Regions from separate parts of the Methylobacterium sp. PvP105 genome, predicted to be linked through region 2. Evidence: predicted binding sites of a transcription regulator. Region 2 holds the regulator's gene; the other holds the start of a gene.
What was found. Region 2 encodes PhoB, which activates phosphate uptake and scavenging genes when phosphate is short. Its sites were predicted from a motif close to TGTCATNNANCTGTCAT; they were not measured.
Positions count from the first base shown of each region.

Region 1: the regulator PhoB is predicted to act here: its motif matches at 4,308-4,324, upstream of J3A75_RS25735 (inorganic phosphate transporter).

Region 1 is NZ_JAGIPA010000001.1:5,271,916-5,286,969, reverse strand. It holds gene J3A75_RS25750 (MFS transporter) at 1-1,081, shown strand, start outside; gene J3A75_RS25745 (MucR family transcriptional regulator) at 1,877-2,284, shown strand; gene J3A75_RS25740 (hypothetical protein) at 2,288-2,539, shown strand; gene J3A75_RS25735 (inorganic phosphate transporter) at 2,629-4,257, opposite strand; gene J3A75_RS25730 (ceramide glucosyltransferase) at 4,480-5,628, shown strand; gene J3A75_RS25725 (DUF1045 domain-containing protein) at 5,654-6,340, shown strand; gene J3A75_RS25720 (chloramphenicol acetyltransferase) at 6,333-6,953, shown strand; gene phnC (phosphonate ABC transporter ATP-binding protein) at 7,069-7,917, shown strand; gene phnD (phosphonate ABC transporter substrate-binding protein) at 8,052-8,978, shown strand; gene phnE (phosphonate ABC transporter, permease protein PhnE) at 8,995-9,876, shown strand; gene phnE (phosphonate ABC transporter, permease protein PhnE) at 9,873-10,739, shown strand; gene phnF (phosphonate metabolism transcriptional regulator PhnF) at 11,023-11,766, opposite strand; gene phnG (phosphonate C-P lyase system protein PhnG) at 11,846-12,316, shown strand; gene phnH (phosphonate C-P lyase system protein PhnH) at 12,319-12,906, shown strand; gene J3A75_RS25680 (carbon-phosphorus lyase complex subunit PhnI) at 12,910-14,028, shown strand; gene J3A75_RS25675 (alpha-D-ribose 1-methylphosphonate 5-phosphate C-P-lyase PhnJ) at 14,025-14,912, shown strand; gene J3A75_RS25670 (GNAT family N-acetyltransferase) at 14,933-15,054, shown strand, end outside.
Region 2 is NZ_JAGIPA010000001.1:3,497,144-3,512,197, reverse strand. It holds gene pstA (phosphate ABC transporter permease PstA) at 1-844, shown strand, start outside; gene pstB (phosphate ABC transporter ATP-binding protein PstB) at 867-1,682, shown strand; gene phoU (phosphate signaling complex protein PhoU) at 1,791-2,510, shown strand; gene phoB (phosphate regulon transcriptional regulator PhoB) at 2,632-3,327, shown strand; gene J3A75_RS17180 (protein-disulfide reductase DsbD family protein) at 3,407-5,581, opposite strand; gene J3A75_RS17175 (aminopeptidase P family protein) at 5,725-7,563, opposite strand; gene J3A75_RS17170 (hypothetical protein) at 7,701-7,955, shown strand; gene J3A75_RS17165 (Rmf/CrpP family protein) at 7,956-8,144, opposite strand; gene J3A75_RS17160 (50S ribosomal protein L11 methyltransferase) at 8,195-9,115, opposite strand; gene J3A75_RS17155 (hypothetical protein) at 9,394-9,537, shown strand; gene J3A75_RS17150 (hypothetical protein) at 9,752-9,892, shown strand; gene modA (molybdate ABC transporter substrate-binding protein) at 10,012-10,827, shown strand; gene modB (molybdate ABC transporter permease subunit) at 10,843-11,535, shown strand; gene J3A75_RS17135 (glutathione S-transferase) at 11,566-12,222, opposite strand; gene modC (molybdenum ABC transporter ATP-binding protein) at 12,285-13,388, shown strand; gene J3A75_RS17125 (TadE/TadG family type IV pilus assembly protein) at 13,564-14,004, shown strand; gene J3A75_RS17120 (TadG family pilus assembly protein) at 14,001-15,054, shown strand, end outside.

The DNA of each region.
Region 1 (15,054 bases), 1.8 Mb from region 2:
CTCGAACCTGTTCCTCTACCGGGTCGGGGCGCGGCGCTGGATCGCCCGGATCATGATCTCCTGGGGCATCGCCACCGCGCTGATGATCTTCATCCGCAGCGAGTGGCACTTCTACGCCCTGCGCTTCCTGATCGGCGCGATGGAGGCGGGCTTCGCCCCCGGCATCCTCTACTACCTGACCATCTGGTTCCCGGCCTCGCATCGCGGCCGCATCACCTCGTTCATGTTCGTGGCCTCGGCCTTCTCGGGGATCTTCGGCGCGCCGGTGGCGGGCCTGATCCTCGGCGGCCTCAACGGCGTCGGGGGCCTCGCCGGCTGGCAATGGCTGTTCCTGGCCGGCGGCCTGCCCTGCCTCGTGCTCGGAATGCTCGTGCTGACGCGCCTCGACGACCGGATCGCCGACGCCCGCTGGCTGTCCGAGCCCGAGAAGGCGCTCCTGTCGAGCCGGATCGCCCACCACAACCGGGATATCGGCGACCACTCGCTGATCGGGGCGATCAAGCAGCCGGGCTTCCTGCTGATCGCGCTGATCTACTTCCTGCTCCAGATCGGCTCCTACGGGCTGAACTTCTGGGGGCCGGACCTGATCAAGACCGCGAGCGGCGGGCAGGCGGCCTCGGTGGGTTTCCTGACGGCGATTCCCTACATCTGCGGGGCGATCAGCATGGTGGTGATCGGACGCCTGTCCGACGCCTCGGGCGAGCGGCCGAAATTCGTCGCCGGCCTCGCCATCGCGGCGGCGCTCGGCTTCTTCGGCGCCGGCCTGTTCGACAAGCACATCGTGCCGCTGATGTTCGCCCTGGCGCTGCTGGGGGCCGGCATCGTCGCGTCGATCCCGACCTTCTGGACGCTGCCGGCCAAGCTCGTCACCGGCGTCGGCGCGGCCGGCGGGATCGCGCTGATCAACACGCTCGGGCAGTTCGGCGGCATCGTCAGCCCGGTGATGGTCGGCTGGGTGAAGGATCTCACCGGCTCGACGACGCCCGCGCTCTACGGGATCGGCGTGCTCTGCCTCGTGGCCGCCGGGCTGGCGCTCTTCGCCATGCCGGCGAGCCTGCGCCGCAGCGACCGCGCGGCGTGAGCCGGCCCGCCGCCCCGGCGCGGCCGGGGCGGCCCATCTCGGGCGGCGGCGCGGGCCGCCAGCGGTCGTCGCGGGGCTTCAGGCCGCGACGGACCTTGAAGCGGCGGGCGGTGTGGGCGTGGCTGGCGATGCCGCGCGCCTCGGCCGAGGCACGGACCGGCCGGCGCGGCGACAGGTCCACCGGGGTGGGTCGGGGTCGGGATCGCCGCGGACGGCCGCGCCATAGGCCCTCGCCCGCGGGACCGCGCCGCTGCCGCGGATCGGCCGGGGCACCTCCCGGGCCGTCCGCCCGGCGAGACCGGCGACGCGGAGGTCCAACCCGATCTCCGCCATGGGTGCGGCCCTGTCCGCCGGCGGTCGAGACCGAAGTCCGCATGGACCCGATCCCGCGACAGCCCGCTGGGACCGAGACGCGAGGCCCACCGCGCGCCCGGCGCAGGGACCGGCCGAAGCGGGCGGGACGGCCCGAGCGGGCGCGACGCGGGACCGCCGATGCCGAAGTCGAGTTCGGGCACCGATCTCGGCGGCCGAAAACAGTGAACACATCAGTAACCATGGCCGGAATGCCGTCCGTTGCGCGGTGGAGCAAAAAACCTCGCGCCGTCGGACAAACCGCCGTCCGCTCATATTGTATATTATCTGCAGCCTCAAGAAACGGAGAGAAATCAACTTGAGGTAGAAATGTCCCGCCGGCTGAACCGTTGCTCAGCCTTCCTCCGCGCGACACCCGGTGCGAGCCGGCCGCTCGGGGACGAGGCCCGAATGGTGGGACGCCCTCGAACAGCGATGTCTCAGATGGACCACCTTACCGACCACCGTTCAACTTTCATGCTGGAGAAGGTCGGCGCGATCGTCGCGGCCTACGTCTCGCGCAACGCGATCGAGGTCACGGCCCTGCCGGCGCTGATCGACCAAGTGCACGCGGCGATCGCGGTGCTCCGCCGCGCGCCGTCCGATTTCGGCGGGGTCGGGCTGAGCCAGCCGCAGGTCGAAGCGTCGATCCAAGACACGGGCCTGATCAGCTTCATCGACGGCCGGTCCTACCAGACCCTGAAGCGCCACCTCACCGCGCACGGCCTCACCCCCGAGCGCTACCGGGCGAAGTACGGCCTGCCGGCCGACTACCCGATGGTGGCACCGGGCTACGCCGCGCGGCGCTCGGAGATCGCCCGGGCGATCCAGCTCGGCCACAAGGCGGCCTGAGCGATGGCGCCCGACGCTTCCGCGGATCCGGCCCGAACCCGCACGCCGTCCCCGGAGACGGCGCGCGCCAGCGACGCCCTGAGCCGCATCGCCGGCATCCTCGACGTGCCGGTGGCGAGCTTCTACCCGGATGCCGACCGGCCCGACGCGGCCATGACCCAGGCGGCCGACCTCGTGTCGGCGTTCGTGACGATCGACAGTCCGGCGGCGCGCCGGACCTGCCTGGCCTTCGTGCGGGCGATGGCGAGTTCCTGAAGCGTCGGGGGGCGCTGCAGGAAGCCGGAGACCGGGCCGCCTCGTCGGAGGCGGACCGCGGTCTCCGGCCCGCCCGGGCCGAGCCCGCGTCAGAACACGTGGCGCAGGATGAAGAACAGCACGGCCGCGAGGGTGATGGCCGCCGGCAGGGTCAGGACCCAGGCGAGCGCCATGTTGCGCACCGTGGACATCTGGAGTCCCGAGCCGTTGGCCGCCATGGTGCCGGCGACGCCGGAGGACAGGATGTGGGTCGTCGAGACCGGCAGGCCGTAGAGTTCGGCCAGCCCGATCGTGCCGGCGGCGACGATCTCGGCCGAGGCGCCCTGCGCGTAGGTCAGGTGGGTCTTGCCGATCTTCTCGCCCACCGTGACGACGATGCGCTTCCATCCGACCATGGTGCCGAGACCCAGCGCCAGGGCGACGCAGACCTTCACCCAGCCCGGGATGTAGCGCGTGCCGTCGTTCAGCAGGCCCGCGTAGCGTTTCAGGTCCGCCTTGTCGGTCTCCGAGAAGTCGGCCCCGGCGCTCGGCAGCACGCGCACCGCGTCGGCGGCGAGATACATGTCGCTGCGCAGGTTCTGGGTCTGGGCGGCCGGCACCGTCCGGATCGCCCCGTAATTCTTGACGCTGGCGGCGATGTCGTCGGAGAGCGCCGCCAGGGCCGCGTAGACGGGCGGCGTGTTCAGCGCCTTGGTCTTGAGCGCCTCCGTCACCGTCCGGCGCGCGGCGGCGGCGTCCGGAACCGCCGCGCCGGGGGCGCGGGCGGAGAACACCGCGCTCGCCGCCGTCGAGGCCTGCACGAAGGCGGGCGTCGTGTCGTCCGCCATGGTGCGGTTGAGCGCGTAGGCGGTGGGGGCGGCGCCGATCAGGATCAGCATGATCAGGCCCATGCCCTTCTGCCCGTCATTGCCGCCGTGGAAGAACGAGACCAGCGTGCAGGTGAGGATCAGCAGGCCGCGGATCCACAGGGGCGGGGGCGCGTCGCCCTCGGGCGCCTCGTAGAGGTCCCTGCGGCGCACCGTGAATTTCAGGGCGAGCAGCAGCAGCGCCGCGAGCACGAAGCCGCAGACCGGCGAGAACAGCAGCGCCTTGAAGACGTTGAGCGCCTGGGTCCAGTCGACGCCCGCGGTACCGTCGCCGCCGTTCATCAGCTGGTTGGCGAGGCCGACGCCGAGCACCGAGCCGATCAGCGCGTGGGACGACGAGTTCGGCAGCCCGAAGGCCCAGGTCCCGAGGTTCCAGATGATGGCCGCCAGCAGGAGCGCGAAGATCATCGCGTAGCCCGCGTGCGAGCCGACGTTGAGGATCAGCTCGACGGGCAGCAGCGTCACGATCGCGTAGGCCACCGCGCCCGAGGACAGCATCACGCCCAGGAAGTTGAAGGCACCCGACCAGATCACCGCGACGAGCGGCGGCATCGAGTGGGTGTAGATCACCGTGGCGACCGCGTTGGCGGTGTCGTGGAAGCCGTTCACGAACTCGAAGGCGAGGGCGATCAGCAGGGCGAGGCCGAGCAGCGCGAAGGCGCCGTAGGCCAGGGGCGCCTCGCCGACCGCGTTCATGTCGGCGACGAGGCTCACCACCGCGTAGCCGAGGCCCGCCACCAGGACGAGGAGGAACGCGACCACCCCGCCGAGATGCGTCCCGTGGTCGAGGCGCGGACCGCCCGCCCGCCGGCCTCCCACCGCCCCCGACGGCATCACGGCGGAATCGGACATGAACCCTCGCGGAATTCTACGTGGTGGTGAGCCGGGATTAAGATGGAGCGGTGACGGTTGGGTGACGGGCGACGGCAGGCCCGTGACGGCCCGTGACGGCCCGCGACGCGACGCGCCGCGTCGGTGACCGGGACCGGGAGCGCCGGGCGGCGCTGTCACACGCCTGACGCGGTCGAGCCGCTAGCGGACCGGACCGCTCGCCCGATCGCACGAGGGATCCGCATGATTGACGCCACGGTGCCGGCCCTGTCCCTCGGCGCGCTCCTGGCCCTCGTCCAGGCCGGCAGCATCGCCGTCGCGGCCCGGCGCCTCGGCCGGAACCACGGCCCGTCGCAATTCCCCGCCGGCGCGCCCGTCTCCCTGGTCCGGCCGCTGCGCGGGGTCGAGGCGTACAGCGAGGAGATGCTCGTCCGCAGCTTCCGCCTCGACTACCCGGCCTACGAGCTGATCTTCTGCGTGGCCGACCCGGCCGACCCGATCGTGCCGATGGTGGAGCGCCTGATCGAGGCCCACCCGCAGGTGCCGGCCCGCCTGATCAGCGGCGACGAGCGCGTCAGCGCGAACCCGAAGCTCAACAACTGCCTGCGCGGCTGGCGCGCCGCCGCCCACGACTGGGTGGTGCTCGCCGATTCCAACGTGGCCATGCCGCCGGACTACCTCCAGCGGCTCCAGGCGGCGTGGCGCGACGATACCGGCCTCGTCTGCTCCACCCCGGCCGGCGCCCGCCCGGGCAGCTTCATGGCGGAGGTGGAGTGCGCCTTCCTGAACACCCTCCAGGCGCGCTGGCAATACGCCGCCGAGGCCTTCGGCCTGGGCTTCGCGCAGGGCAAGAGCATGCTCTGGCACAAGCCCTTCCTGGAGGCGCAGGGCGGGCTCCAGGCGCTCGCCGCCGAGATCGCGGAGGACGCGGCCGCCACCAAGCTCGTGCGCGCCGCCGGCAAGCGCGTCCACCTCGTGGCGAGCCCGTTCGAGCAGCCGCTCGGCCCGCGCGGCTTCCGGGAGGTCTGGGCGCGGCAGCTGCGCTGGGCGCGCCTGCGCCGCGTGACCTTCCCGCTGTTCTTCGCCCCCGAGATCGGCAGCGGCGTCCTGCTGCCGGCGCTCCTCGTCGCCCTCTGGGCCGGCAGCCTCGCGGGCCTCGCCGGCGCTGCCGGCCTCGCCGCCCTGTGCTATGCCGCCGAGCACCGGCTCGCGGTCCGCGCGGGTTGGCACCGTTCGCCCCGCACGCTGGCGGCCTTCCTGGCGCGCGACGCCCTGATCCCGGCGATCTGGCTCGGCGCCTGGATGCGGAGCGCCATCGTGTGGCGGGGCAACGCCATGGACGTGCGCCCCCGGCGGGCCGCCGGCGCGCGCTCCTACGCGCCGACGGCCTGACCGCCCGGCGATCGGAGGCCCTGACGTGTCGCGCCGCTACGCCCTCTACTGGCTGCCCACCCCGGGATCCCGCCTCGAAGCCTTCGGGCGCGCGGTCCTCGGCACCGACAACGTCTCCGGGCTGCCGGTCGCGCACCCGGAGGGGCTCGGTGATCTCGCGGCGGTCACGGCGGGCGCGCGGGTCTACGGGTTCCACGCCACCCTCAAGGCGCCGCTGCGCCTCGCCCCGTGCGCCGCGGAGGCCGACCTCGTCGCCGCCGCCCGCGACCTCGCGGCCGCGCACCCGCCGGTGGCGGTGGGCCCGCTCCGGGTCGCCGCCCTCGGACCGTTCCTCGCCCTGGTGCCGGAGGCCCCGCCGCCGGAGCTGGGGCTGCTGGCGGCCGAATGCGTCGCCGCCCTGGACCCGTTCCGGGCGCCGCTCACGGAGGCCGAGCGCGCCAAGCGCCGCCCGGAGCGCCTCGACGCGCGCGGCCGCGCGCTCCTCGCGCGCTGGGGCTACCCGTACGTGTTCGAGGCCTTCCGCTTCCACATGACCCTGACCGACGCCCTGCCGGAGGCGGATCGCGATTCCTGGCACCGGCGCCTGTCCGAAGCCTACGGCGCCGCGGGGCCGGAGCCCCTGCGGATCGACGCCGTCAGCCTCCTGATCCAGGACGGGTCGGAGCCGTTCCGGCTCCTGGCGCGCCTGCCCTTCGGAGAAGCCCGTGGTTGACCGCCCCCTCGGCCTCGAACCCGCGCTCGATCCGAGCGCCCGGGTCGTCGACAGCCGCCTCGGCCGCTACACCGAGGTCGGCGCCCGCACCCGGCTCACCGAGACAATCCTCGACGACTATTCCTACATCGGTGAGGACGGCGAGGTGATCTACACCGCGATCGGCAAGTTCTGCTCGATCGCCGCCAGCGTGCGGATCAATCCCGGCAATCACCCGATGGAGCGCGCCTCCCAGGCGCACTTCACCTACCGGGCGCGGGCCTACTGGCCGGACGAATCGGACGAGCCCGCCTTCTTCGACCGGCGCCGGGCGAGCCCGGTGGCGATCGGCCACGATGTCTGGATCGGCCACGGCGCGGTCGTCCTGCCGGGGCGCACGATCGGCACCGGCGCGGTGGTGGGAGCGGGCGCCATCGTCACCCGCGACGTCGAGCCCTACACGATCGTCGTCGGCAATCCCGCCCGGCCGGTCCGGCGCCGCTTCCCCGAGGCGATCGCCGCCCGCCTGATGCGCCTCGCCTGGTGGGACTGGGACCACGAGCGCCTGCGCCGGGCGCTGCCGGATTTCCGCGGCCTGCCGATCGAGGCGTTCCTGGAGCGCTGCGAAGATTAAGTCGGCTATCGAAATAACCGAGATGTTGCGCCGGCAAATATAATCGTTCCGAATACGTCATCCAATCGTCGTGAAACCGGCGTTTACGTGCGGCCACTCCGCGGCGGATGGTTGCATGCTGGTTATCGAGGATCTCACGCGCCAGTACGGCGACCGGCGCGCCGTCGACGGCGTGTCGCTCCGGATCGAGCCCGGCAGCTTCGTCGGGGTGATCGGCCGGTCGGGCGCCGGCAAGTCGACGCTCCTGCGCCTCATCAATCGGCTGGCGGACCCGAGTTCGGGGCGCATCCTCCACGAGGGCCGCGAGGTGACGACCCTGCGCGGCCGTCCCCTGCGGGAATGGCGCACCCGCTGCGCCATGATCTTCCAGCAGTTCAACCTCGTCGGCCGCCTCGACGTGATGACGAACGTGCTGATGGGGCGCCTCAGCCACGTGCCGACCTATCGCTCCCTGCTCCGGCAATGGTCCGCCGAGGACCGGGCCATGGCCCTCGCCGCCCTGGAGAGCTTCGACATGGGCGAGTTCGCCGGCCAGCGGGCCGACGGCCTGTCGGGCGGGCAGCAGCAGCGGGTCGCCATCGCCCGCGCCCTCGTGCAGGAGCCCGAGATCCTGCTCGCCGACGAGCCGGTCGCCTCCCTCGACCCGCGCAACACCCGCCTGGTGATGGACGCGCTGGCCGAGGTGAACCGGCGCTACGGCATCACCGTGCTGTGCAACCTGCACTCCCTCGACCTCGCCCGCGCCTACTGCGACCGCCTCGTCGGCCTCGCGGCCGGGCGGGTCGTGTTCGAGGGCGGCCCCTTCGACCTGACCGAGGACGTGGCACGCCGGCTCTACGGCCTGGAGGCCGGCGAGGTGCTGGACGATTCCGCGCAGCGGGAGGCGGAGCAGCGGGCCGCGATGCCGGGCCGGCCCGGTCTCGTGCCGGCCCGGCCGGTCCGCGAGGCCGCCCTCGGCGCCTGATCCGGGCCCCGGGCCCCAACGAACACCGCCAACGAGCACTGCCAACGAGCACTGCCAACGAGCACCGCTCTGGAAACGCCCGACCGGCCCTTGGCCGGCCGAACCTCGCCGACGCCGCCACGAAGGACGACCCGATGATCACCCGACGCACCCTCGCTGCCGCCGCGGCCCTCGCCCTCCTCGGCCTGCCGGCCGCCGCCCAGGACTGGAAGGCCCAGTATCCGGAGCTGACGCTCGGCGTGATCCCGGCGGAGAACGCCTCGGGCACCGCCGACCGGTGGGCGCCGCTCACCGCCTACCTGACCAAGACGCTCGGCGTGCCGGTGAAGCTGCGGGTGGCGAGCGACTACGCCGCCGTGATCGAGGGCCAGCGGGCCGGCAACATCCAGATCGCGTGGTACGGGCCGGCCTCCTTCGCGCGGGCCGTGATGACCGGCGTGAAGATCGAGCCGATCGTCAACCAGAAGCACGAGACCGGCGCCTCGGGCTACTATTCGGTGGTCTACGTGCTGGCCTCCAGCCCCTACAAGACCGTCGAGGATCTGAAGGGCAAGAACCTCGCACTGGTCGATCCGAACTCGACCTCGGGCAACCAGGCGCCGCGCTTCTTCCTGAAGCGGGCCGGCTACGACGTGGAGAAGTTCTTCGGCAAGACCTTCTACGCCGGCAGCCACGAGAACGCCGTGCTGGCGCTCACCCAGGGCACCGCCGACGCCGCCGCCAACCTGTGGAATTCCGAGACCGACACGATGGTCACCCGCATGGCCGCCAAGGGCATGCTCAAGAAGCCCGACGGCACTCCGATGCAGCAGTCGGACTTCCGCGTCGTGTTCAAGTCCGACTTCCTGCCGGAGGGGCCATTCGCCGTGCTGGCGAGCCTGCCGGACGACCTGAAGGCCAAGATCCGCGACGCCTTCGTGGCCCTGCCGAAGGCCGACAAGGCCGCGTTCGACCGGCTCTCCGACGGCAAGGACCAGGATCTCACGCCGGTGACCCTCAAGGATTACCAGCCGATCATCGACATGCTGCGCTTCAACGACGAGCAGCGCCGGAAGTCCTGATCCGGAGCCGCCCGCCTTGCGCGGTCTGACACCCCTGTCGCCGGAGCGGGCAGCCGCCCTCTCCGGCCTCTACGCGGCGGCGACCGGGGAAGCCCGCCGCCGCACGCTGGCGGGCTTCGCCCTGGTGGCGGCGCTCGCCGTGGTCGCCGGGCTGATCGCCGAGGTGCGGCCGCTGGTCCTCGCCGAGAACATCGGCAAGTTCACCGCCTACATCCAGCAGATCCTGCCGCCGATCGGCCTCGATCACCCGCTGGAGGACGTCCGCGCCTGGTACTGGGGCCTGCCCAAATGGCTGGGCCTGCTGGGCGAGACCCTGCTCATGGCCTATCTCGGGACGCTGCTCGGGGGGCTCGGGGGCTTCGCCCTCAGCTTCGTGGCCGCCGCCAACCTCGTGCGGTCGCGCGCGCTGCGCGTCGGCGCCAAGCGCCTCCTGGAACTGTGCCGCACCGTCCCCGAGGTGGTGTTCGCGCTGATCTTCGTGATCGCCTTCGGCCTCGGCCCGATGGTGGGCGTGCTCGCCATCGCGATCCACACCACGGGGGCGCTGGGCAAGCTGTTCTCCGAGGTGGTCGAGAACATCGACATGCGCCCCGTCGAGGGCCTGTCGGCCTCGGGCGCGACCTGGGTCCAGACGGTGCGCTTCGCGGTGCTGCCGCAGGTCCTGTCGAACTTCGCCTCCTACGCGCTGCTGCGCTTCGAGATCAACGTGCGCGGGGCCGGGGTGATGGGCTTCGTCGGCGCCGGCGGCATCGGCCAGGAATTCCTCGTGGCGATCCGCAACTTCTACTACGCTGACGTGAGCGCGATCCTCGTGCTGATCATCCTGACCGTCTTCTGCATCGACCTCGTCACCGAGCGGGTCCGCCACCGCCTGATCGGCGCGGAGCAGGCCCGATGAGCGCGCGTCCCGAGGCCCTGCGGGCGGCGGCCCGGGCCGACCTCGCCCGCCTGCGCGCGCGCTACCCCGCGCAGTTCCGCACCGACTGGCCGGGGCGGGCGCGGCTCGCCGCCCTGCTCGTCGTCCTGGTGGGGCTCGCGGCGCTCGGCGCCTGGCGCCTCGACTTCTCGGTGGCGCGGATCCTCCACGGTCTCGGGCGGCTCGGCACCTTCGCGGTGCTGATGCTGCCGCCGTCGCCGGAGGGCCAGTTCTGGACCTTCCTGCACGCGCTGGGCGAGACCCTCGGCATCGCCTTCCTGGGCACGCTGACGGCGGCGATCCTCGCCTTCCCGGTGGCGTTCCTGGCGGCGCGGAACGTCGTGCCCAACCCGTTCGCGCGGTTCGCGGTCCGCCGCGGCCTCGACGTGATGCGCTCGGTCGACGTCCTGATCTGGGCGCTGATCTGGATCAACGTCGTCGGCCTCGGCCCGTTCGCGGGGGCGCTCGCGATCGCGTGCTCGGATTTCGGGGCGCTCGGCAAGCTGTTCTCCGAGGCGATCGAGACCTGCGACCGACGCGCCGGCGAGGGCGTCGTCGCCTCGGGCGGCTCGGCGCTCCACCGCATCCGCTTCGGGCTGATCCCCGGGGTGCTGCCGGTGCTGGCGAGCCAGGTCCTGTACTTCTTCGAGTCGAACACCCGCTCGGCGACGATCATCGGCATCGTCGGCGCGGGCGGCATCGGCCAGTACCTCACCGAGCTGATCCGCGTGCTGGAGCTGCAGCAGGTCGCCTTCCTGGTGCTGATGATCCTCGTGACCGTGGCGGCGATCGACTGGATCTCGACCCGTCTGCGCCGGGCGATCATCGGGCCGGCGGCGCGCTGAAGGAGGCCGCGCAGCGGGCGGTCCGTCCCATCCACCCCCTCATCCTGAGGTGCGGCCTGAGGTGCGGCGCGGCCGCCTCGAAGGAGGGCTCGAGCCACCGCGCGCCAGCTGGAGCCCTCCTTCGAGGCCTCCGCTGCGCTCCGGCACCTCGGGATGACAGGATGGCCCGGACGGCTCGTATCGTACGGCGTCCGGTTCGCGCGCTCGGGTGACGGACCCTCGTCGTCATCGCTTCGCTCCGCTCGCGAGGACGCTGTGCCGAGGCCGTCGCGCGGACACCGCATCACCCCCCGATCACCAGCTCCACCCGGTCGGCCGCGAACAGGGTGCGGTTCGCCTGGATCGGCACGCCGGCGGGATCGATGTTGACGCTCGACACCACCAGCACGACCCGCCCCGGCGCGATGTCGAGGCGCTGCGCCTCCGCGGAATCCGCGGGACGGGCCCGGATCCGCGTCGAGAGCCGGGTGTAGTCGTGGACGCCGCAGGTCGCGAAAGCCCGGGTGATCGAGCCCCGCTCGGCGTAGGCCTCGGCGAAGCCCGCGAAGCGCGGCAGCGGCAGCCAGGTCAGCGCCGTCGAGAGCGGGGCGCTGTCCGCCCGGTGGACGGTCAGCAGCTCCAGGATCGGCGCGCCGGGGGCGAGGGCCAGGGAGGCCGCCTGCTCGGGCCCGGCCGGGACCGTGGCCGAGGCGACGAGGTCGCCCCAGGCCTCGCGCCCGGCCCCGGCGACGATCTCGGAGAAGCGTGTCCGCGGCCCGATCGGGTAGGCGAGGGGCGCCTCCTCCACGAAGGTGCCCCGACCCTGGCTGGCGCGCACGAGGCCGCCCTCCGCGAGCGCCGCGAGGGCGCGCCGCACCGTGTGCCGGTTCACCGCGAACCGCGCCGCCAGGGCGGCCTCGGCGGGCAGTTGCTGCCCCGGCGCGTAGCGCCCCGCCGCGATCTCGGCCGTCAGCGCGTCGGCGATCTGCCGCCACGCCGTCAGCCCCTCGCCCCGGACGAGGCCGGCCGCCTGCTCCTGCGCATCCATGCTGTCATCCAAACTTCATTTGTGCGGCGCACGCCAGTTGTCTATACACCTATACAACCGAGCGACGAAGGGATTCGCGATGACGACGACCCCGAGACAGGCCGGATCCGAGGGCGAGACCGCGGCGCGCCAGACGGTCATGGCCCTCTGCGCCGAGGCGAGCCGCGCGGATCTGGAGGCGGCCCTGTCGGGCCTGGATGCGCCCGCGGCCGCGGATCTGCGCGTGCCGGAGACAGGCCTCGTGATGGCTTCGGGCCGGATCGGCGGCGACGGGCGGCCGTTCAACCTCGGCGAGGTCAGCGTGACCCGGGCCGCCATCCGCCTCGCGGACGGCCCGGCCGGCTTCGCCTACCATCTCGGACGCGACCGCACGAAGGCGCGGCTCGCCGCGATCCTCGACGCCCTCTGGCAGGATCCGGGCCGGCGCGCCCGGGTCGAGGCCGCCCTGGAGCCCGCCGCCCGGCGGCTCGCGGAGTCCCGAGCGCGGGCGGCCCGGCGCACGGCCGCCACCCGCGTCGATTTCCTGACCCTCGCCCGCGGAGAGGATTGAGCATGCTCGCCCCCGGCTTCGCCGATCCGGTCCACGACGCGCAGGGCACCTTCCGCGCCGTCATGGACGCGCTCGCCCGTCCCGGACGCGTCCGGGCGCTCGTCGCCGACCTCGCGCCGCCCGCGCCGCTGACGCCGGAACTGGCCGCCGTCGCGCTGACGCTCACCGACGCCGACACGCCGGTCTGGCTCGATCCGGTCCTCGCCGCGGCGCCGGAGGTCGCGGAATTCCTGCGCTTCCACACCGGCGCGCCGCTCACCGGCGACCCGGCCGCGGCCGCCTTCGCGCTGGTCCGCGAGCCCGCGCGGTGCCCGCCGCTGAGCCGGTTCGCCCCCGGCACGCCGGCCTATCCCGACACCGCCACGACGCTGGTGCTCGCCCTCGACGCGGTCGCCGAGGGGGAGGGGCTGCACCTGTCCGGTCCCGGCATCCGGGGCACCGCCCGGATCGCGCCGGCGCCGCTGCCGGACGGCTTCGCGGCGCAACTCGCCGAGAACCGGGCGGCCTTCCCCCTCGGCGTCGACCTGATCCTGACGGCGCCCGGCCGCGTGGCCGGTCTCCCGCGCTCCACGACGGTCACAGAGGCCTGACCCATGTACGTGGCCGTGAAGGGCGGCGAGGCCGCCATCGACAACGCCCACCGGCTCCTCGCCGAGACGCGCCGGGGCGACCCCGCATTGCCCGAACTCTCCGTGGCGCAGATCCGGGAGCAGATGGCGCTGCTCGTCGACCGGGTCATGACCGAGGGCTCGCTCTACGATCCGGACCTCGCGGCGCTGGCGCTGAAGCAGGCGCGGGGCGACATGGTCGAGGCGGTGTTCCTCGTCCGCGCCTACCGGACGACGCTGCCGCGCTTCGGCGCCTCCGCGCCGGTCGACACCGGGGCCATGGCGGTCGAGCGCCGGATCTCCGCGACCTTCAAGGACCTTCCGGGCGGGCAGGTGCTCGGGCCGACCTTCGACTACACCCACCGGCTGGTCGACTTCGCGCTCGCCGCCGAGACCGCGTCCGAGACCGCGTCCGAGCCCGCCGCCGAGGCCGAGCCGCGCCCCGATGCCGGCACCTGCCCGCGGGTCACCGACCTGCTGGCCCGGGACGGCCTGATCGAGCCCTCGCCCCCGGAGGACGGCGCCCCCGCGGGCGACCTCACCCGCGAGCCGGTGGATTATCCCGCCGACCGGGCCCTGCGCCTCCAGGCGCTCGCCCGGGGCGACGAGGGCTTCGTGCTCGGCCTCGCCTACTCGACGCAGCGCGGCTACGGCCGCACCCACCCGTTCGTCGGCGAGATCCGGGTCGGCGAGGTCGCGGTCGAGTTCGTGCCCGAGGAGCTGGGCTTCGCGGTGCCGCTCGGCCGCGTGCGGCTCACCGAGTGCCAGATGGTCAACCAGTTCAAGGGCACGGGGACGGCGCCGCCGCAATTCACCCGCGGCTACGGGCTGAGCTTCGGGCAGAGCGAGCGCAAGGCCATGGCGATGGCGCTCGTGGATCGGGCGCTGCGCGCGGAGGAGCTGGGCGAGCCGGTGGCGAGCCCGGCCCAGGACCAGGAATTCGTCCTGGCCCACTGCGACAGTCTCCAGGCGACCGGCTTCGTCGAGCACCTGAAGCTGCCCCACTACGTCGATTTCCAGGCCGAGCTGGAACTTGTTCGCCGGCTACGCGCCGAGTTCGAGCGCGCGTCCGACGCCGTCGAGATGCAGGAGGCCGCCGAATGAGCGCCGCGATCGCGCACCGCCCGGAGAGCGAACCGGGCTACAACTTCGCCTATCTCGACGAGGGCACGAAGCGGATGATCCGCCGGGCCATCCTCAAGGCCATCGCGGTGCCGGGCTATCAGGTGCCCTTCGCCTCCCGCGAGATGCCGATGCCGTACGGCTGGGGCACCGGCGGCGTGCAGGTCACGGCCGCGATCCTCGGCCGCTCGGACGTGCTCAAGGTCATCGACCAGGGCGCCGACGACACCACCAACGCGGTCTCGATCCGCCGCTTCTTCGCCAAGACCTCCGGGGTGGCCACCACGACCCGCACCGCGGAGGCGACGGTCATCCAGACCCGCCACCGCATCCCCGAGACGCCGCTCACCGAGGGGCAGACGCTGGTCTACCAAGTGCCGATCCCTGAGCCCCTGCGCTTCCTCGAGCCCCGCGAGACCGAGACGCGCCAGCTCCACGCGCTGGCCGAGTACGGCGCCATGCACGTGAAGCTCTACGAGGACATCAGCCGCCACGGCCACATCGCCACCACCTACGCGTACCCGGTGGAGGTGGCGGGCCGCTACGTGATGGACCCGTCGCCGACGCCGAAATTCGACAACCCCAAGATGGACGACTGCCCGGCGCTCCAGCTCTTCGGCGCGGGCCGCGAGCGGCGGATCTACGCGGTGCCGCCCCACACGCGGGTGCGCAGCCTCGACTTCGAGGACCACCCGTTCCGGGTGCAGCACTTCGACCAGCCCTGCGCCCTGTGCGGCGCCGAGGGCGTCTATCTCGACGAGGTGCTGCTCGACGATGCGGGCCGGCGAATGTTCGTCTGCTCGGACACCGACCATTGCGAGGGGCGCCGCGCGGACGGCCATGTCGGCGCGGGGGACGCGGCATGAGTGGCGATGTGAGGCGCGGCATGAGCGAATTCACGGTCCGCCGGGCCGGGAAACCGGACCTGCCCGCGATCCTCGACCTCTACGCCGAGCTGAACGGCGGGCGGGTGACGACCCTGGAGCGGGCCGGGGCGCTGCTCGACCG
Region 2 (15,054 bases):
CCGCGTCCGCCAGGGACGCCGCGTCGCCGACCGGGCCCTGCGCGTCGCCTGCACCGCCGCGACGGTGGTGGGCGCCCTGGTCCTCGGCTCGATCCTGGTGATGCTGATCGTCCAGGGCGTGCGCGGCTTCACGCCCACCCTGTTCACCAACCCGACCCCGGGCCCGGGCTCCGAGGGCGGCGGCATCGCCAACGCGATCCTGGGCAGCCTCGTGCTGACCGGGATCGGCATCCTGATCGCCACACCGGTCGGCGTCATGGCCGGGACCTTCCTCGCCGAGTACGGGCGCGGCTCGAAGCTGGCGGCCCTGATCCGCTTCCTCAACGACGTCCTGCTCTCGGCGCCGTCGATCCTGATCGGCCTGTTCGTTTACACGCTGATGGTGCGGCCGATGGGCACCTACTCGGGCTGGGCCGGCGGCGTGGCCCTGGCGATCATCGCCGTGCCGGTGATCGTGCGCACCACCGAGGACATGCTGCGCCTCGTCCCCGGAACCCTGCGGGAGGCCGGCGCGGCGCTCGGCGCGCCGCCCTCGACGGTGATCATGAGCGTGACCTGGCGGGCGGCCTCGGCCGGCATCGTCACCGGCATCATCCTGGCGCTCGCCCGCATCGCCGGCGAGACCGCGCCGCTGCTGTTCACCGCGCTCAACAACAATTCCTGGTTCTCGGCCAACCTGATGGGCGGCGTCGCGAACCTGCCGGTGATGATCTACCAGTTCGCCCTCTCGCCCTACCCGAACTGGCAGGGCCTCGCCTGGGCGGGCGCGCTCCTGATCACCGCGACCATCCTGGCGCTGTCGATCATCGCGCGCCTCGTGATCAAGCCGCAGGCCTCGCGCTGAGCCCCCTTTCGAGGACACGACGATGAACGCCGCCTCCGCGATCCCGACGGTCGAGCTGAACCGCAACCGCGCCGAAGAGGGCGGCCCCGTGCGGATCGCCGTCAAGGACCTGAACTTCTACTACGGCAGCTTCCACGGGCTGAAGGACGTCAACCTCAACTTCCACGACCGGCAGGTGACGGCGCTGATCGGCCCCTCCGGCTGCGGCAAGTCCACCCTGCTGCGCTGCTTCAACCGGATCTACAGCCTCTACCCGGAGCAGCGCGCGGAGGGCGAGATCCTGCTCGACGGCGAGAACATCCTCAGCCCCTCCGTCGACCTGAACGAGCTGCGCTCGCGCATCGGCATGGTGTTCCAGAAGCCGACGCCGTTCCCGATGTCGATCTACGACAACGTGGCCTTCGGCCTGCGCCTCTACGAGAAGCTGCCGAAATCCGAGCTTGACGGCCGGATCGAGGAATCGCTGCGCAAGGCCGCCCTCTGGGACGAGGTGAAGGACAAGCTCCGGCAGCCGGGGACCGGCCTGTCGGGCGGCCAGCAGCAGCGCCTGTGCATCGCCCGGACGGTGGCGCAGCGTCCGGAGGTGATCCTGTTCGACGAGCCGACCTCGGCCCTCGACCCGATCTCCACCGGCCGCATCGAGGAGCTGATCGAGCAGCTGCGCGACGAGTTCACCATCGTGATCGTCACCCACAACATGCAGCAGGCGGCGCGCATCTCGCAGTTCACCGCCTTCATGTATCTGGGGCAGCTCGTCGAGTTCGGTCCGACCAACCGGATGTTCATGAATCCGACGGAGCGCCGCACGCAGGACTACATCACCGGCCGCTTCGGCTAGTCTGCCGGGCCGCTCCGGTCCCGGGACCGCCGCTCGCGTCTCCGGCGCGTCGGCGGATCCGCAAACCTCCCGGAGGGCCGTCCCCGGGACCCCATCGAAGGATCCGCCATGCCCGGCCATATCGTCACCTCCTACGACACCGACTTGGAGAACCTGCGTCGCTCGATCTCGGAGATGGGCGGCGTCGCCGAGAAGATGACCGCGGAGGCGACCGATGCCCTCGTGCGCCGGGACGACACGCTCGCCCAGGCGGTGATCCTCGCCGACAAGCGCCTCGACGCGCTGCAGCGGGACATCGAGGAGCGCGCCGTGCTGCTGATCGCCCGGCGCCAGCCGCTGGCGATCGACCTGCGCGAGACCATCTCGGCGATCCGCGTCTCCGGCGATCTCGAGCGGATCGGCGACCTCGCCAAGAACGTCGCCAAGCGCGTGGTGGCGATCTCCGACCAGGCTCCGGCCCAGAAGATCGTGCTCGGCGTGCGCCACATGAGCGACCTCGCCGAGGGCCAGCTCAAGGACGTGCTCGACGCCTACGCGAGCCGCGACGTCCAGGCGGCCCACGACGTCTGGGAGCGCGACGGTGAGATCGACGCCCTGTACAATTCCCTGTTCCGCGAGCTCCTGACCTACATGATGGAGGACCCGCGCAACATCTCGTTCTGCACGCACCTGCTGTTCTGCGCCAAGAACGTCGAGCGCATCGGCGACCACACCACCAACATCGCCGAGACGATCCACTACCTCGCCACGGGCGAGACCCTGGCGGGCGACCGGCCGAAGAACGACGCGTCGAACTACGCGACGGTGGACGGACTCCAGGCGCCGTGAGCCCCCGACCCCGGCCTTCCTGCGGGCATGGCCGGGGCCAGTAACCGTGCAGGTTGAGGCCGGGCGGCGCCTCCTGCACCATCCGCGGGACCGCCGGTAGAACGAGTCGTCGAACGTGAGCATGCAAGTCCTGATCGTCGAGGACGAGGAGGCGCTGACCACGCTGCTGCGCTACAACCTGGAGGCCGAGGGCTTCCTGGTGGATTCGGCGGCGCGCGGCGACGACGCCGAGCTGCTCCTGGCGGAGCGGATCCCGGACCTCGTCCTGCTCGACTGGATGCTGCCCGGCCTCTCCGGGATCGAGCTGTGCCGCCGGATCCGGGCGCGCCGGGAGACCGAGCGCCTGCCGGTGATCATGCTCACCGCCCGGGGCGAGGAGGGCGACCGCGTCCGCGGTCTCGGCACGGGCGCCGACGACTACATCGTCAAGCCGTTCTCGGTGCCGGAACTGCTCGCCCGGATCCGCGCGCTGCTGCGCCGGGCCAAGCCCGCCCACGTCTCGGACCGGCTGGCGGCGGGCGATTTGGAGCTCGACCGCACCGGCCACCGCGTCCGTCGCGGCGGCGAGGAGCTGCATCTGGGCCCGACAGAGTTCCGGCTGCTGGAATTCCTGATGCTGGCGCCGGGCCGGGTCTTCTCCCGCGAGCAGCTCCTCGACGGGGTCTGGGGCCACGACGTCTACATCGACGAGCGCACGGTGGACGTGCATGTCGGGCGGCTGCGCAAGGCGCTGAACGGCCCGCGCCAGGCCGACCCGATCCGCACGGTCCGCGGCTCGGGCTACGCCTTCGACGAGACCTTCTCGCTCGAGGCCTGAGGCGGCCCCAAGGCGCGTCGGAGCGACAGATCGCTCCGGCGCGCCGTCTCTGCTCAGGCGCCGGGGACCGCGGACGGGTTCAGCGCGCCAGCGCCGCGCTCCGTCCCGCGGCGGCCGGCACCGCCTCCAGCGCCGCCAGGACCGTCCCCTCGGTCAGGATCTGCGGGAGCACCTGGGGCTCCCCCGTCCCGGTGTAGAGCAGGTAGAGCGGGACGCCGCTGCGCCCGTGCTTCTCCAGGAGGCGGGTGATCTCGGGGTTCTGGTTGGTCCAGTCGCCCTTCATGTAGGTCACGCCGCGCTCGGCCATCGCGGACCGCACCGCCCTGGTGTTGAGCGAGGTCGCCTCGTTGACCGCGCAGGTGATGCACCAGGCGGCGGTCATGTCGACGAAGACGGGGCGGTGCGCGTCGAGAAGGGCGTCGAGGCGCGCCTGCGTGAACGGCTCGACCCCGTCGGCGGCGGCCTGCGCCGCCGGCGCGGCGCTGCTCCGGGGCAGGGTGACGGCGAGGGAGGCGACCGCGATCAGCGCCAGCGCCGCGGCGGCCTGCGCGATCCGACCCGTCCGCGGCGCGGCGGCGCGGCCGTGCTCCCAGGCCCAGGCGGCGAAGCCCACGAGCACGAGGCCGATCAGCGCCGCCAGCTGCCCGCGCGGGTCGACCTGCTGCGCCAGCACCCAGATCAGCCACGCGACGGTGGCGTAGACCGGGAAGGCCAGCACCTGCTTGAGGGTCTCCATCCAGGCGCCCGGCCGCGGCAGTGCCCGCAGGGCCGGCGGCCAGAGGGTCAGGAGCAGGAAGGGCAGGGCGAGGCCGAGGCCGAGGCTGGCGAAGACGGCGAGCGCCACGCCGGCGCTCTGGGTCAGCGCGAAGCCCACCGCCGAGCCCATGAACGGCGCCGTGCAGGGCGTCGCCACCAGGGTGGCGAGCACGCCCGTGAAGAACGAGCCGCTCAGGCCGGCGCGCCGGGTGAGGCCGTCGCCGAGGCCGGCGAGCCGCCCGCCGACATGGACCGCGCCGGAGAGGCTCAGGCCCATCGCGAACAGCAGGTAGGCGAGCCCCGCGACCACGGCGGGCGATTGGAGCTGGAACCCCCAGCCGATCGCGGCCCCGCCGCTCTTCAGGCCGATCAGCGCGGCGGCGAGCGCCAGGAAGCTCGCCAGGACGCCGGCCGTGTAGGCGAGGCCGTGGAGCCGCAGCCGGGCCGGCCCCTCGCCCGCGTGCCGCACGAGGCTCAGGACCTTGATCGACAGGACCGGGAAGACGCAGGGCATCAGGTTGAGGATCAGGCCGCCGAGGAAGGCGAAGGCCGCGGCGGTCGCGAGGGTCAGCGCGTCGAAGTCGGAGGTTGCCGGCGCGGTCGAGGCCGGGTTCGGCGCGGTCGGGGCCTGCGCCGCGGCGGCCGGGAGCACCGGCTCGTCCCCGTACGCGAAGGCGAGCCGGCGGGTCCCGGCGGCGTCGACCTCGTCGACCGTCAGGACGCCGGGCAGCGCGGTGGGCACCGGATCGGTCGGGCTGCTCCGCGCGAGGGTCAGGTGCAGGCCGGTCTCGTCGACGGTCATCACCTGGGCGGCGGCGTTGTCGATCGCGGTCTCGGCGTAGGGGAAGTACGCGGCGTTGCGGAGCGCCTCGGGCTTGAGACCGGTCGCGGCGAAATCGAGGCGCAGGGTGTCGCCCTGGCTCGACAGGCGCAGGGGCCAGAGCGCCGGCACGGGCAGCGCGGCGCGCGCGCGCGCGAACAGCGCGGCGCTGGCCGGGTCCGGCTCGGCCTTGCCCACGGGCAGGGTCAGGGCGAGGTCGGCCGAGCCGGGCACGCACTCGGTCTCGCAGACGAGATAGGTCAGTTTCGCCTGGATCCGCACCGGGTCCGCCGGGTCGAGGCTCGGCGGCGGCGTCACCGGCACGAGGAGCGTGACCTCGCCCTCGTAGCCGTAATTCATGAGGGTCGCGATCGGGATGCGCTCCGGCGCCGGCCACCGGATCGCGCCGGCGTTGAAGCCGGCCGGCAGGGTCCAGGTCACCTCCGGGGGCAGGCCGGAATCGCCCGGATTGCGCCAGTAGACGTGCCAGCCGGGCTTGATCTGCATCCGCACGGCCAGCGTGAAGGGCTGCGCGCCGGCGACCGCGGCGGGCTCGGCCACGAGGCTCGCGCGCACGAGGTCCGCGGGCGTGCGGAAGCCCTGCGGAAACCCCTGCGCCGCGGCGGCCGAGAGGCTCGCGGCGAGGGCCAGGATCAGGATGGCGAGGCGGCGGATCATGCTGTCCCTTCGCGCGCGGGGCGGTCGCGGTTTCACGCGCGGCGTCTCTCGCCCGGCGCGGGCGTTTCCGTGGCGCCGGGTCTTACCATGGACCGCGTCCGGGGTCCCGTCCGGGGTCCCGTGCGGGGTCCCGTGCGGCCGGCTCACCCCTCCAGCGGCGCCGTCGCCCGCTCCAGCCAGTCGCGCGCGGCGGTGTCGAGCCCGGGCGCCAGGGTCTCGCGCACCCGGGCATGGTAGGCGTCGATCCAGGCCCGCTCCCCGGGTTCGAGCAGGTCCGGCCGGATCAGCCGGCGGTCGTAGGGGGCGAGCGTCAGCGTCTCGAAGCCGAGCATCGGGCGCTCGCCGCCCGCGATCGCGCGGGACTCGACCAGGACGAGGTTCTCGATCCGGATGCCGTAGGCGCCGCGGGCGTAGTAGCCCGGCTCGTTCGACAGGATCATGCCGGGCTCCAGCGCCACCGTGCCGGTCTTGGCGATCCGCTGCGGCCCCTCGTGCACCGACAGGAAGGCGCCGACGCCGTGACCGGTGCCGTGGTCGAAGTCGAGACCGGCCTGCCAGAGCGGCGCCCGCGCGAAGGCGTCGATCTGGGCGCCGGTCGTGCCGACCGGGAACACCGCCCGCGCGATGGCGACGTGCCCCTTCAGCACGCGCGTGAAGCGGTCGCGCATCTCGGGGCTCGGCGCGCCGACCGCGACCGTGCGGGTGATGTCGGTGGTCCCGTCCGGGTACTGCGCCCCGGAATCGATCAGGAACAGCTCGCCCGGCCGGACCGTCCGGTCGGTGGCGCGGCTCACCCGGTAGTGGACGATCGCCCCGTTCGGTCCGGATCCCGAGATGGTGGGGAAGGAGACCTCGCGCAGGTCGCCGCCCGCGGCCCGGAAATCCTCCAGGGCCTCGACGGCGGCGATCTCGGTGAGGCCGCCGGCCGCGGCCGCCCCGTCGAGCCAGGCGAGGAAGCGCACGACGCTCGCCCCGTCCCGGACATGGGCGGCGCGGGCGCCCGCGATCTCGGCGGCGTTCTTGACCGCCTTCATGCCGGTGATCGGGTCCTTGCCGACATCGGCCGTGCCGCCGGCGGCCTCGATCTTCTCCTTCAGGGCGACGGCGCCGGTCGACGCGTCGAGGCGGACGCGCACGCCCGCCAGGGACGCCAACCCGTCGTCCAGGTCCGCCCGCGGCAGGATCTCGGCGACCGGCGCGAGCGCGGCCCGCAGGGCCGGATCGACGTTCGGCGAGACGAGGAACAGCCGGGCCGGCCCCTCGCGCGGAAGGATCGCGTAGCCCAGCGCCAGGGGCGTGTGGCCGACGTCGGCCCCGCGCAGGTTGAAGGCCCAGGCGAGATTGTGCGGGTCGGAGATCACCAGGGCGTCGCAGCCGCCCTCGGCGAGCGCCGCCCGGATCCGGCCGAGCTTGTCGGCGGACGCCTCGCCGCACAGCGCGTCCGGGTGGACCACCACCGGTCCGGCCGGCGGCCGCGGCCGCCCGGCCCAGACCGCGTCGACGAGGTTCGGCACCGCCCGCACCGCGCCGCCGGCGCGGGTCACGGCCCGCTCCAGGCGCGCCAGACCGTCCGGCGTGTGCAGCCACGGATCGTAGCCGAGCACCTGATCGCGCCGCAGGTTGGCGCCGATCCAGGCCTCCGGCGTCGTTTCGGCGAGCGGTACCACCGTGACGAGGCCGGTATCGACCTGCTCGGGCGCCTGCAGGGTGTAGCGCCCGTCGACGACCAGCGCCGCCGACTCCATCAGGATCACGGCCGTCCCGGCCGAGCCGGTGAAGCCGGTGAGCCAGGCGAGCCGTTCGGCGTCGGCGGGAACGTATTCGGACTGGTGCTCGTCGGCCCGCGGCACGACGAAGCCGTCGAGCCCGGTCGCGCGCAGGGCCGCCCGCAGCGCCTCGATCCGCTCGGCGCCCTTCCGGTGGCTCGGGTCGTCGAAGCTCTGGAAGCGCTGACGCGGTCGGGACGTGCGGGTCTCGGTCATCCGCGGAGCCTAGCGCCCGCCGCTCCCGCGTCGCAACACCCTGTTCTCACGACAAAGAGTCGGTCGGAGGTCGGTTGCGGTGCTTAAAAATCGTTAGCAATCTTATCACGCCGCGGATTTTCGCTTATTACTCAGACATGCCCCGCCGCGTTTACTACCGGATCAGCGACAGACCCGACGGCCGCTTCGACGCCGTCGTGACGATCGAGCCCGACACGGTGGTCCGCCGCGACGGTTTCGACTCGCTCGCCGAACTCGAGGAGTGGATCGACGGCCTGCGCGCGCTGATGGCGGCGCTCGGCGCGCCCGTGTCACAGGTGGACACGGCGGGGGCGCCGGCCGAGACCGCGGACGAGCCGGATCGGCCGGGCCGGCTGCGCACCGCGCGCTGATCAGCCGTTCGTGACCGGCAGGTCCGGCGCGCGATCCGCGGGCGCGCCGTCGTAGCCCTCGATCCACGCTCGGCGCGCGGGCGAATCGGCCGGATAGGGGCAGGCATCCTTGGGACGGCCCCACGCCCGGGCGCGGGCGCCCTCGGCGATCGGGTCCGCGGGCGGATCGTGGAGCGACGTCTGGCTCATGGCCGGACAACACGCCGGCGCGCGCGGAGTTCTGGGCGGTTCCGCGCGGTTCAGCGCCGCGGACGCGGTGCCGCACCGCCGCGCGTCAGGACAAGGGCGACCCACCCCTCGATCACGCCGCGCCGCACGAGGGAGAAGCCCTGGAGGCGGTAGGCGGAGAGCACGCCGGGCACGTCGCGCTCGATCAGGCCCGACAGGACCAGCACACCCTCGGTGGCGACGACCCGCGCCAGCGTCGGCGCGAGGAGCCTGAGGGGCCGGGCCAGGATGTTGGCGAAGACGAGATCGAAATGGCGCGACCGGTCGGCGAGGCGGTGGCGGACCCCGGGCCCCTCGTAGAGCTTGAGATAGGGGCCGAGCCCGTTGGCGCGGGCGTTCTCGCGGGCCGTGCGCACGGCCTCCGCGTCGAGGTCGCCGGCCACCACGGGTTGCCGCAGGGCCCTGGCGGCCGCGAAGGCGAGGATCCCGGTCCCGGTACCGACGTCGAGGACGTGGACCGGGCGCCGGCGCTTGAGCTCCGAGACCAGGGCGCGGAGGCAGCCCAGGGTCGTCCCGTGATGCCCGGTGCCGAAGGCGAGGGCGGCCTCGATCTCGATGGCCAGATCATTGCCCCGGACGGAGTCGCGGTCGTGCGCGCCGTGGACGAGGAACCGGCCGGCCCGGACCGGCTTCAGGCCCTCCAGCGACGCGCGCACCCAGTCCTGCTGCGCGATCGTGCGGAATTCCGCCGCGTCGGCCGCGTCGCCGATGACCGGGCGGATCAGCGCGCGGATGTAGTCCTCGTCGGGCGCGTCCGCGAAATAGGCCTCCAGGCGCCACGTGCGCCCGTCCTCGTCCTCGAAGGCCGCCACCGCGGTCTCCGTGGGATCGAACATCTCGCCCAGCAGGTCGGTCATCGCGCGGGCCGAGCGTTCGTCGGTCAGCAGACGCAGGACGTGGGACGGGCGGTGGGGCGGCAGGCCTTCGAGCATGGTGCCCGGCTGTAACGCCGGGCCGGGCCGCAGCCCAGGGGCTGACGCGAAAAAATACGGGCCCGGCAGGGGCGGGGCGGCGGAGCGGACCGGCGGCCCGACCCGTTGTTGCCGGACAGTCACAAGCGCCAATACTTATCTTTCCCGCGACCCAAAGCAGTGTCCACAGCCACTGCGTGTGCTTAAACAATCTCGGCTTCCCCAAGGCCAGACCCTCAACTCGGGCGCGCCGCTCGTTCCGGAGCGGCGCGCCGGTTTTGACAGACGATCGTGCCGCCATGACCGCGCCTCTCCTCATCAGCGTCGCCTTCGCGGCCGTGACCACGGCCGCGGCCACGCTCTGGGCGGTGCTGGTCGCGAACGGCATGAACGGCCTGCCGGAGACGCGCCCGACCGAGCGGCACGACATCCGCACCTGGTGAGGTCGCGCCCTCAGATTCGCGCGAGCGGGTGCCCAGGAATGCGGCAGGATGGTCGCGCGTTAACCAAATGATGTACCGCAGCCGCGGAACCGGCCGCTGACAGCGGCGTTTTTGCCGGCTTTTTACGTGAATCACGATTGAGCAGGGTGCGTACAGCGTGACCAAGTCCCGGCGTTCCGGCCCCCGCGGGCCCGTGGTCGTCAACGGTGCGGCCGTGCCTGCCCGACCGCGCGAGCGGATCTTCGGCGGCCCCGCACCGGACGGGCCCATCCCGGGCCATCTCCTCGTCCTGCTGAGCCGCCTGCATCGGGCAGAGGCCGAGCCCAAGGACCGGCAAGAGGCCGAGCTCGGCTGACGTGACGGGAGCCGCGCCACCCCTCGGGGCGGCCGGCCCTTGGCCCAGTGTCCGCGCGCGCCTATGATCCCCGTCGTTCCCCGCCGTATATAGCGGGTCGCGACCGGGAGTTCCCACCGATGCCCCTGACCCGACGGATCCTGGTCGCCGGCGCGCTCGCGGCCCTGACCCTCGCGCCGACGGACAGGGCCGCGCGAGCGGACGCGCCGGTCGTCGTGTTCGCGGCCGCGAGTCTCAAGAACGCCCTCGACGACGCCGCCGCCGCCTGGACGAAGGCGACCGGCAAGACCGCGCGGATCTCCTACGCCGGCTCGAACGCCCTCGCGAAGCAGATCGAGGCGGGAGCGCCGGCGGACCTGTTCATCTCGGCCGACCTCGCGTGGATGGATTACGTCGACCGGGCCGGGCTGCTGAAGGCCGGCTCGCGGATCGACCTCCTGCGCAACGCCCTGGTGCTGATCGCCCCGGGGCCGAAGGACAGCGCCTCGGATCCGCAGGTGGCCCTGGCGCCGAACCTCGGCACCACGCTGACGCGGATACTCGGCGGCGGGCGGCTGGCGATGGCGACGATCGACGCCGTTCCCGCCGGCAAGTACGGCAAGGCCGCCCTAGAGAAGCTCGGCGCCTGGGACGCCGTGAAGGGGCAGGTCGCCCAAGCCGAGAACGTGCGCGCCGCCCTCCTGCTGGTCGCCCGGGGCGAGGCGCCGCTCGGCATCGTCTACGCCACCGACGCGGCCGCGGACCCGAGCGTCCACGTGGTCGCGACCTTCCCGGCCGACAGCCACCCGCCGATCGTCTATCCGGCGGCGGTGACCCGGGAGTCGCGCAACCCGGATGCCGGGACGCTGCTCGGCTACCTGCGCGGCCCGGAGGCCCGGGGCTCCTTCGAGCGCCAGGGCTTCACGGTGGTCGCGCAGCCCGGCGCCAGCCAGTAGCGGCGCGCCGCCCCCTTGCTCGGCCTCACGCCGGACGAGTGGACCGCCGTCGGCCTGAGCCTGCGGGTGGCGACGGTGGCGACGCTCGCGAGCCTCGTGCCCGGGCTCGCCGTGGCGTGGCTGCTGGCGCGGCGCCGGTTTCCCGGCCGCGCCCTGCTGGACGGGCTGGTCCACCTGCCGCTGATCCTGCCCCCGGTCGTGACCGGCTACCTGCTGTTGCTGGCCTTCGGCCGGCGCGGCCCGCTCGGCGCGCCCCTCGCCGAGATCGGCGTGGTCTTCTCCTTCCGCTGGACCGGGGCGGCGCTGGCCTGCGCGGTGATGGGTTTCCCGCTCATGGTGCGGGCGATGCGGCTGTCGATCGAGGCCGTGGACCGGCGCCTGGAGCAGGCGGCCGGGACCTTGGGCGCGAACCCCTTCGCGGTGTTCCTGACGATCACGCTGCCGCTCAGCCTGCCCGGCTGCCTCGCGGGGGCCGTGCTGGCCTTCGCCAAGGCGATGGGGGAGTTCGGCGCGACCATCACGTTCGTGTCGAACATCCCGGGCGAGACCCAGACGCTGCCGTCGGCGATCTACACGCTGACGCAGGTCCCCGGCGGAGAGGGGCCGGCCCTGCGCCTCACCCTGATCTCGATCGCGCTGTCGGTCACGGCGCTGCTGGTCTCGGAATTCCTGGCGCGGCGGGCCGGTCGGCGCCTGGGGGCGGGCTGAATGGCGACCGATCCGGGGCGGGACGCCCGCTCAGGCATACGCGTAGGGACCGCCCTGCTGCAGCGCCCGCCGGTAGGCCGGCCGGGCGTGGATGCGCGCGAGCCAGTCCGCGACGCGCGGGCCCGCGCCCGTGCCGCGCGCCGCGAAGGCCTCCAGCGGGAAGCTCATCAGGATGTCGGCCGCGGTGAAGTCGGCGCCGCAGAAATAGGGTCGGCCGGCGAGCTCCGCCTCCCAGAAGGCCGCGTGCCGGCGCAGGTCCGGATCGACGAAGCCCCGCAGCACCGTGTCGGCGATCCGGCGGACGAGGGGCCGCAGCGGCCAGGGGCTACCCGGCGCCAGCCGCCCGAAGACGAGCTTCAGCAGCAGCGGCGGCATCGCCGAGCCCTCGGCGTAATGCGACCAGTAGACGTAGCGCCGCCGCTCCTCCGTCCCGGGTCCGGGCACCAGCCGCGCGCCGGCGAGATCCGTCAGGTAGGCGACGATCGCGCCGGTCTCGGCGACCACCGTCCCGCCGTCGGTGATCACCGGCGCCTTGCCCAGCGGGTGGACAGCCAGGAGTTCGGGGGGCGCGCGCAGGGTCCGCGGATCGCGGGCGTAGCGGATCACGCGGTAGGGCAGCTCCAGTTCCTCCAGCAGCCAGAGCACGCGCTGCGAGCGGCTGTTCTCGAGGTGGTGGACCGTGATCATCGCGGGCAAGTCCGGGCCGGCGCCGGGACGCGCCGGGGCTCCTGTTACGCGAGTCTGTCCGCGTGAGCATCCAGGTCGACGTCCAGCTCCGGCGCGGCGCCTTCGCGCTCGCGGCCGCCTTCGAGGCCGGGCCGGGGCTGACCGCCCTGTTCGGGCGCTCGGGCTCGGGGAAGACCACGCTGATCGACCTGATCGCCGGCCTCGCGCGGCCGGACCGGGGCCGGATCGTCGTCGGCGGCACCCCGTGGGTCGACACCGCGTCCGGCCTGGTCCTGCCGTCGCACCGGCGCCAGGTCGGCGTGGTGTTCCAGGACGCGCGGCTGTTCCCGCATCTCAGCGTCCGGACCAATCTCGGCTACGGCCGGGTCTTCGCGCGGCGCGGCGCCGACCCGGCGGCCTTCGCGGCCGTGACCGACATGCTCGGCATCGACCATCTCCTCGACCGGCGGCCCGCGGGACTCTCGGGCGGCGAGCGCCAGCGGGTGGCGATCGGTCGCGCGCTGCTGGCGAGGCCGCGCCTCCTGCTGATGGACGAGCCCCTCGCGGCCCTGGACGAGGCCCGCAAGGCCGAGATCCTCCCCTACATCGAGCGCCTGCGCGACGAGGCCGGCGTGCCGATCCTCTACGTCAGCCACGCCGTGTCCGAGGTGGCCCGGCTCGCCAACACGGTGATCGTGCTGGAGGCCGGGCGGGTGGCCGCAGCCGGTCCCGCGGAGACGATCCTGCGCCGCGCCGATCTCGTGCCGATCCACGAGGCCGAGGCCGGCGCGCTCCTCGACATGGTCGTCGAGGCCCTCGACGCCGCCACCGGGCTCACGCGCCTGACGGGCGCCGCCGGGCGCCTGCTGGTGCCGGGCCTGTCGCGCCCGGCCGGGACGCGGCTGCGGGTCCGCATCCCCGCGCGGGACGTGCTCGTCGCCACCGAGCCTCCCCGCGGCCTCAGCGCGCGCAACGTGCTGGCCGGCCGGATCTGCGGCCTGACGGCCGCGGGTGCCGAGACGGCGGTGGAGATCGACTGCAACGGCGCCCGTCTCGTGGCGCGCGTGACCGGCGCGGCCGTCCGCGACCTCGGCCTCGCGCCGGGACGCGAGGTCCACGCCATCATCAAGAGCGCGTCCTTCGACCCCGCCGGGATCGGCCTGCTGCGGCCGCCGCGGGCGATCTGAGACCGCGACGATGCGCAGCGGCAACGGGCAGGCCGCGCGAGACGCGGCCGCGGCGTGCTGTGCTCGCTTTGGTTGCATAGTCTAGTATCAAAACAACCATTAGTTAGAACATCGCCGTCACGATGGGCCGTGCAGTGGTCGTGCTGCGCGAGTCGCGGAGGGCGATGCGATGGGCATGCGGCGCTTGCGTCGGCGGAGCGCGCCGAGCGGTTGGACCTGCCGGCGCGGCAGTTCCGCGGTGGAGTTCGCCCTGGTGGCGCCCGTGCTGTTCCTGCTCTTCGCCGGGATCGCGGTGTTCGGGATCTGCCTCGGGGCCGCCCACAACCTCCGCCAGATCGCCGCCGAGGCGGCCCGCGCCTCCGTGGCGGGCGTCACCGATGCCGAGCGCGCGAACCTCGCCCAGACCATGGTGAACCGGAGCCTGAGCGCCGGCGCGATGTTCCGGCCGGGCAGCGTCGTCGTGCAGGTCGGGCCGGATCCCAGCGACGCGACGGTGTACACGGTCACCGTCACCCTCGACGCCTCGACGCTCGGCATCAACGTCTTCGCGCGCCTGCTGCCGATGCTCCCGACGGTGCTGCGCAGCAGCGTCAGCGTCCGGAAGGGCGGCCTGTGACCGGCCCGGGCGGGCGCCTGCTGCGCTTCGGGGCCGCGCGCGGCGGCAACGTCGCGATCCTGGTGGCGCTCGGCAGCGCCATGCTGATGGGGGCGGGCGCGGTCGGGATCGATCTCGGGCTGGTCTTCCAGGCGCGGCGCAAGGCGCAAGGGGCGGCGGACATCGCCGCCATGCTGGCGGCCGTCGATCCGAGCCAAGCCGACACGGTCGCCCGCCGGTCGCTCAGCGACAACGGCTACGGTGCCGCGACCGCCACGGTCGCGCCCGGCAGCTACGACGCCAGCACCAGGGGCGTCGCTCCGGGCGGCCGGTTCAGCGCCGGCGGAAGCCCCGCGAACGCGGTGCGGGTCGGCCTCTCGACCTCGGTCCCGGTGACCTTCGGCCGGGCGATCGGCCTGCCCGCGGCGGTGCCACTGCGGGTGACCGGCACCGCCGCGAGCGCGCAATTCGCGGCCTTCACGATCGGATCCGGCACCCTGAGGCTCGAGGGCGGCATCGCCAACGCCCTGCTCGGTGCCTTGCTCGGGGCCAGGCTGTCGCTCAGCGTCAGCGACTACGATGCCCTGGCCAGCGCCCGCGTCGACGGGCTGCGCGTCCTGGACTCGCTCGGGGCGAGCCTCAACATGCAGGCCGCGAACTATACCGACATCGTCCAGGCGAATGCCAGCGTCGGTCAGCTGCTGATGGCGATCCGGGCCGCCGCGTCGGACAATGGCAGCGCGGCGTCGGCCCTGTCGGGGATCCTCAACGCCCTGCCGAACGCCGGAAACCTCGTCGCGATCGGTCAAGTGGACGGGCTCGGCGACGCCGCCGCGCTGGCGCCGCCCCGGGGCTTCGCCGGCCCCTCCCTCAACGTGCTGAACCTCCTGGGCGCCGCCGCCTCCCTGGCGAACGGCCAGAACCAGGTGGCGGTCGATCTCGGAGCCACCGTGCCGGGACTGCTCTCGACCCGGCTGACCCTGGCGATCGGCGAGCGCAAGCGCAGCTCGGGCTGGGTCCGGCCGGGCAGCCAGAACGCCACCGTTCAGACGGCGCAGACCCGGCTGCTGA